2 linked regions of the Thiocystis violascens DSM 198 genome follow. The protein of the gene in region 1 interacts with the protein of each later gene in a pairwise test. Links are inferred from orthologs where the notes say so. Each region holds a gene or a part of one and is shown in the gene's direction. Other genes may lie near its edges.

What was found.
Region 2: the proteins of THIVI_RS12535 (region 1) and mobA interact in binary tests that used the Escherichia coli proteins (3 or more experiments, as listed by UniProt). The link is inferred for Thiocystis violascens DSM 198 from one-to-one orthologs.

Annotation. Positions count from the first base shown.
Region 1 is NC_018012.1:2,840,648-2,843,934, reverse strand. The notes cover bases 67-3,034. They hold THIVI_RS12535 (molybdopterin molybdotransferase MoeA), read left to right. Parts: upstream 67-906; coding sequence 907-2,163; downstream 2,164-3,034. Other genes in these bases: THIVI_RS12525 (ABC transporter ATP-binding protein), read left to right, coding at 2,643-3,034; moaD (molybdopterin converting factor subunit 1), read left to right, coding at 2,191-2,445; moaB (molybdenum cofactor biosynthesis protein B), read left to right, coding at 370-900; glmU (bifunctional UDP-N-acetylglucosamine diphosphorylase/glucosamine-1-phosphate N-acetyltransferase GlmU), read left to right, coding at 67-309. In the rest of the region: more of glmU, read left to right, coding at 1-66; more of THIVI_RS12525, read left to right, coding at 3,035-3,287. UniProt on the Escherichia coli protein: Catalyzes the insertion of molybdate into adenylated molybdopterin with the concomitant release of AMP.
Region 2 is NC_018012.1:1,910,697-1,913,816, forward strand. The notes cover bases 151-2,951. They hold mobA (molybdenum cofactor guanylyltransferase MobA), read left to right. Parts: upstream 151-1,139; coding sequence 1,140-1,763; downstream 1,764-2,951. Other genes in these bases: THIVI_RS08480 (hydrolase), read left to right, coding at 151-167; THIVI_RS08485 (carbonic anhydrase), read left to right, coding at 325-1,062; THIVI_RS08495 (Hsp20 family protein), read left to right, coding at 1,916-2,380; THIVI_RS08500 (sensor domain-containing protein), read left to right, coding at 2,799-2,951. Also shown: more of THIVI_RS08480, read left to right, coding at 1-150; more of THIVI_RS08500, read left to right, coding at 2,952-3,120. UniProt on the Escherichia coli protein: Transfers a GMP moiety from GTP to Mo-molybdopterin (Mo-MPT) cofactor (Moco or molybdenum cofactor) to form Mo-molybdopterin guanine dinucleotide (Mo-MGD) cofactor.

The DNA of each region.
Region 1 (3,287 bases):
GGGCAGGGCAGCAAGGTCAATCACCTGACCTATCTTGGCGACGCCGAGGTCGGTGCGGGCGTCAATATCGGCGCCGGCACCATCACCTGTAACTATGATGGCGTCAACAAATCCCTGACCCGGATCGGCGATGGCGCCTTCATCGGTTCCAATACGGCCTTGGTCGCACCCGTGACCGTTGGCGAGCGGGCGACGATTGGCGCGGGATCCGTCATTACTCGCGATACGCCGGCCGACCAGCTCACGCTGGCTCGTGGGCGTCAGACCAGCATTCCCGCCTGGCAACGGCCCCGGAAAAAAACTGACTGAACTGCTCCGGATGTCTGGATATCAGATGTGAAGGCTATAGCATCAGTGAAGAGGTGAATGATGACCGGGCATTTTGCGGAGCAGCCATTCCTGCCGCTCAACATCGCGCTTCTGACCGTCTCGGACAGTCGGAGCGAGGACCAGGACACCTCCGGCAAACTGCTGAAGGAGCGGGCCGAAACCGCCGGTCACCGGGTTGTGGCGAAGGAGATCGTCCGCGACGATGTCTATCAACTGCGCGCGGTGGTTTCGCGCTGGATCGCCGATCCCGAGGTGAACGTCATCCTGAGCACCGGCGGAACCGGCGTCACCGGGCGCGACAGTACGCCCGAGGCCGTCACGCCCCTGCTCGACAAGGTGGTCGAGGGCTTCGGCGAACTTTTTCGTCAGATCTCGTTCGCCGAGATTGGCGCCTCGACCCTCCAGTCGCGCGCCTTCGCCGGATTGGCCAACGGCACCTTCGTCTTCTGTCTGCCGGGCTCGACCGGCGCCTGCCGAACGGCTTGGGATGGGATCCTGCTGCCCCAACTGGATATCCGCACACGGCCCTGTAATTTCGCCCAACTCATCCCGCGTTTGCGCGAACGCTGAAGCTCTATGACGACCCACAACGACTGCCCGGCTCCGGCCACGGAAAAACGCCCCACGCTGACCAAGCAGGAGGCTATCGACTTCCTGCTGTCGCGGGTCGAGCCGATTGCGGACAGCGAATCCATCCCGACCGACACGGCGCTCGGGCGCGTGCTGGCGGCGCCGGTGACAAGCGCCATCGCTGTCCCCGGCTGGGACAACAGCGCCATGGACGGATACGCCATCCGTCACGTGGACCTGGCCGCGCAGGACGGCTGGCTGCGGGTCAGTCAACGGATTCCAGCCGGGTCGACCGGCGTCGATCTGGAGCCAGGCACCGCCGCGCGCATCTTCACCGGCGCGCCCGCCCCGGACGGCGCCGATACGGTGGTGGTGCAGGAAATCTGCGAGCGCGACGGCGACCGGGTGCGTATCCCGCTGGACTGCAAGGCTGGCGCGAACATCCGCCGCGCCGGCGAGGACATCCGCGCCGGGGCCGAGGTGATCGCCGCCGGGACGCGGCTCGCGCCCCAGCATCTTGGGCTGGCCGCCTCGGTTGGCGTCGCGCGTTTGCCGGTCTATCGGCGTTTGCGGGTCGCGGTCCTGGCCAGCGGTGACGAATTGGCGATGCCGGGCGAGCCGCTGGGTCCGGGCCAGATCTACAACTCCAATCGCTTTCTGCTCATCGGCCTGCTGCAAGGCTTGGGCTGCGAGGTCGTGGATCTCGGGATCGTCGCGGACACCCTGGACGCGACCACCGACGCACTGACGCGCGGGGCGCGCGAGTCGGACCTGATCCTCGCCAGCGGCGGGGTGTCGGTCGGCGAGGAGGATCATCTCAAGTCTGCGGTCGAGAAGATCGGTACGCTGGATCTCTGGAATATCTCGATTCGCCCCGGCAAGCCGGTCGCGTTCGGCTGGGTCCAGGGCACGCCGGTTCTGGGCGCGCCCGGCAATCCCGTGTCGCTCTTCGTCACCTTCTGTCTGTTTGCCCGCCCGGTGGTGCTGCGGCGTCAGGGGACGGCGGGGGATCTCGCGCCGCGCGTCCTCAAAATCCGCGCCGGGTTCGATTGGCCGAAACCGGACAAACGGAGCGAATTTCATCGCGCGCGACTTCAGACCGGCGACGATGGTGAGCCCGAACTAGCGGTCTTTCCGACCCGCTCCTCGGCGGTTCTGTCCTCGGTCGCCTGGGCGGACGGTCTGATCGAGATTCCGCCGGGGCGGGCGATCCGGCGGGGCGAGTTGGTTGATTTCATGCCGTTTGCCGATTTGTTGCACTGATCTGTCCATTGAGCGAGCCCCGACGCGATGATCAAGATTCTCTACTTTGCCCGACTGCGCGAACGGCTCGGCTGTCATGAGGAACGACTGGAGTTGCCAGCGGGAGTCGGCACTGTGGCGGATCTGCTGGCGCATCTGCGTGCGCGCGGCGGACTCTGGACGGAGGCGCTTGGCGAGGGCGAGCGACTGATGAGCGCGGTCAATCAGGCGATTGCACAGCCTCGAACGCCCCTTCTCGAAGGCGACGAGGTTGCATTTTTCCCGCCGGTGACCGGTGGCTAAGGAGCCGTCCATCAACAACTTTCCCCGGTCTCGGCGTCGCCCGCAAGCGGGCTCCTGCGCGCCCCGTCGGAGCCCGCTTGCGGGCGACTTGGCCGTCGGTTTAAGCGATTCGGGAAATTTTTGCTGGACGGTTTCTAAGTTTGCTTCCTCCAGTCATTGTGAAATCCGGACGCTGGCATCGTCCCAGGGGGAGCCTCGTGACAACGCTCATCGAAGCGCATGATCTGATCCGGCTCTATCCCGGCGTGCGCGCCGTGGATGGCATCAGCTTCAGGGTCGAATCCGGGCAGTGTTTCGGTCTGCTGGGACCGAACGGGGCGGGGAAGACGACGACCCTGGAGATGCTGGAGGGCATCCAGCCGCCGACCTCGGGATGCGTGCTGTTCAAGGGGCATCCGCTGGATCGAGAATATCGTCAGTCCATCGGCATCCAGTTCCAGGTCACGGCCTTGCAGGATTTCCAGACCGTGAGCGAGTCGCTGGCCATGTTCGCCAGTCTCTATCGGCGCACGGCGGAGCGCGAGGAGCTGATCCGGCTGTGCAATCTGGACGAGATTCTGGATCGCGACACGCGCAAGCTCTCGGGCGGTCAGCGGCAGCGTCTGCTGCTGGCGGTCGCGCTGGTCAACGATCCCGAACTGGTGTTTCTGGACGAGCCGACGACCGGACTCGACCCCCAGGCGCGGCGCAATTTTTGGGGCCTGATCGAACGGGTCCGCCGACGCGGAACGACCGTGGTGATGACCACGCACTACATGGAAGAGGCCGAGCGGCTGTGCGACCGGATCGTGATCGTCGACCGGGGGCGTCTGATTGCCGAGGGCAATCCGCGCGCGCTGATC
Region 2 (3,120 bases), 930 kb from region 1 along the record:
AACTCGGCCCTGGGGTGACGCTGGAACTCGCCGCCCATGGGGGGCATGTGGGTTTCATCGCGGGCACCCTCCCCTGGCGCCCGGTTTACTGGCTCGAACAGCGGATCCTGTCACGCCTGCGGGAGATCCGGCCCGATAGATCCAAGGGGCTCGACCACGCGCCATAACCGCCTGGCGACCAATAATCTGAATCGCCAAAGCCCTGGATCCGCCCTGCGCGACATGCTCAATGCCTGGCGTAAATTATTGTAATCTTGTGCCTCGAACGGACATTCGTCCTTCGCGTCGGCCTGCCGAAACCCACAACGATAACGAGGAAAAAAGATGAACCGAACCACGCTCATGGCACTGGCCCTCATGGCCGGCAGCGGACTCGCGCTCGCGGGTCATGGCGCGCATTGGGGTTATTCCGGCACCGAGGGGCCGGAGCATTGGGGCGAACTCGACCCCCATTTCAGCGCCTGCCAGACCGGTAAAAATCAGGCGCCGATCGATCTGACTAACGTCGTCGACAGTCAACTCCCGCCAATCGGGTTTCATTACAGCCCCGGCGGCAGCGATGAGATCAACAACGGGCATACCATCCAGGTCGACTATCAGGCCGGCAGTTCGATCGCCCTGGACGGACACGATTACGAACTGAAGCAATTCCATTTCCACACGCCGAGCGAAAATCATATCGGCGGCCGGGAGTTTCCGATGGAGGCGCATCTGGTCCACGCCGACCAGGACGGTAACCTGCTCGTGATCGCGGTCATGTTCGATGAAGGCGACGAGAACGCCGCGCTGATCGTGCCCTGGGCGGGCATGCCCGAAACGGTCGACCGCAAGACCCACCTCGCCGCCCTGGCCTCCGCCGAGAAGCTGCTCCCGGCAAACCGCGACTACTACCGTTTCAACGGCTCGCTGACGACCCCACCCTGTACCGAGGGAGTGATCTGGCTGGTGCTCAAGGAGCCCGTCACGGCTTCCGCCGAACAGATCGGCAAGTTCGCTCGGGTCATGGGACACCCCAACAACCGCCCGATTCAGACCCTCAACGCGCGTGTCGTCATCGAGTAATCGACGTCCACGCCCGCTTGACAGGCCGCGCCGATCCACTGACCGGCGTGGTGCGGATCTCCCGACGGAGCGTCGACATGACAAGCCTGCCACCATCGAGGCAGTCCATCACTGGAGTCATCCTGGCCGGCGGTCAGGCGCGGCGCATGGGCGGTCAGGACAAAGGACTCTTGCCCTTCGCCGGCCGGCCGCTGGTGGAATGGGCGATCCGGTCGCTGGCACCCCAGGTCAGCGCACTGCTGATCAGCGCCAATCGCAATCTCGACGCTTATGGCGCCTACGGTTTTCCCGTAGTCACCGACCTTGAGCAAGGTTTTCAGGGGCCCCTGGCGGGGATTCTCAGCGCGATGCACGCGGCTCGTACCGCATGGATCCTGACCCTGCCTTGTGACGGCCCGCAACCCCCGCCCGATCTGGGCGCGCGGCTCGCCCAAGCCGTGATCGAACAGGACGCGGAACTGGGGGTCGCCACCGCGAACGCCCGACGGCAATCCGTGCATACGCTGTTGCCGGTTGCGCTGTCGGAGAACCTGCGAGGCTTCCTCGCCGCCGGCGAGCGTAAGGTCGATCTCTGGCATGCCCAGCACCGGGTCGCCCTGGCCGATTTCAGCGACCGCCCCGGCTGTTTCGCCAATCTCAACGCACCTGAGGATGCTTGCGAACTGGAGCCAGCCTTCATCCAAGCCTTGTCGACGGGCTGAAATGACTTGACATAAAATTTTCGCCATCCCCCTTGACACCCCTCGTCACCGTCACTAATTTATTCATCGCAGGCGCTCGCTAGAGGCTTGCAGACCACGCGGTTCACGTTGAACGCGCTTTTTCCATATTGCTCGAACCGAGGATATGTCTCATGACAACCATCGACTTTTCGCCCCTGTTCCGCTCCATGATCGGCTTCGACCGGATGACCTCCGCGCTCGAAACTGCCTATCGCACCGAGCCAGGCGGCTACCCCCCTTACAACATCGAGGTCAGCGGAGAGAACGCCTACCGCATCACCATGGCGGTCGCCGGGTTTTCCGAGCAGGATCTAAATCTGGAGGCCAAGGAAAACATCCTGACCGTCTCCGGCGGACGCCCCGAGGAAGAGGATGCCACCGAGCGGAAGTTCCTCTACCGCGGCATCGCCAATCGCAGCTTCGAGCGAAAATTCCAACTTGCCGATTACGTGCGGGTACTCGAAGCCAGGCTGGAAAACGGGCTGCTGCACATCGACCTGCGGCGCGAGATCCCGGAGGCCATGAAACCGCGTAAAATCGAGGTCAACAGCGGCGCTCGGCGTGTCATCGAGACCGCCACAGCCCAGGCGGCCTGATCGACGGCCGACTGACCTGACAGCCCAACGCCGGGTTCTTGATCCCGGCGTTGGGCTGCGATGCCAGCAATTCCCAGTTTGCCCCTAACCGTTTCGCCTTCTCTGCCCGGAAAGCAGGGCCAAGGCAGCATGCATCCGTTCATGGTTCGACCCTTCGGCTCCGCTCAGGGCACGGGACGAACGGGAAACCCTTCACTGTTCGCATGATTCGTCTGGGTTTTTCGCTTCATGAGGCCACACTGAGAATTACTGCTGCGGTGCCGCCTGGCTTGCCAAATTCTGCTACCATGCGCGCAGCGATGCGACGCTCCACCGAGCATGCGTATCGCTCGATGAGACTCGATGGTCCGCGCCCATACAAATAACGATCGCGCCCGAGTCAGACCGATCGTCAACGTCCGTGCCTAACCTCGAATCTATGCCCCTGCTCGCCGCGCTACCCATGGGCGCGCTGCTGCTGGATCACCAGCAGCGCATCGTCGATGTCAACCAAGCTTTTCTGGATCTGCTTGGATACCCCGACTCGCTGGTACTCGGCCGGGTTTTCCACGAGCTGTTTCAAGATGCCCATCCCGAGCGACTGACAGCGCTGCTGAATTCGCCAGAAGGCCATTGCGTGCGCATGGACGTCGGTTTCGCGCACGCTGTCGCGGGGCCGCGGATGGCGTCAATCGCCTTCTCGCGCTGCTTCTCGGAAGGGCAAGACCGGCCGCGACTGCTCTCGATCGTCCTGGGCAATC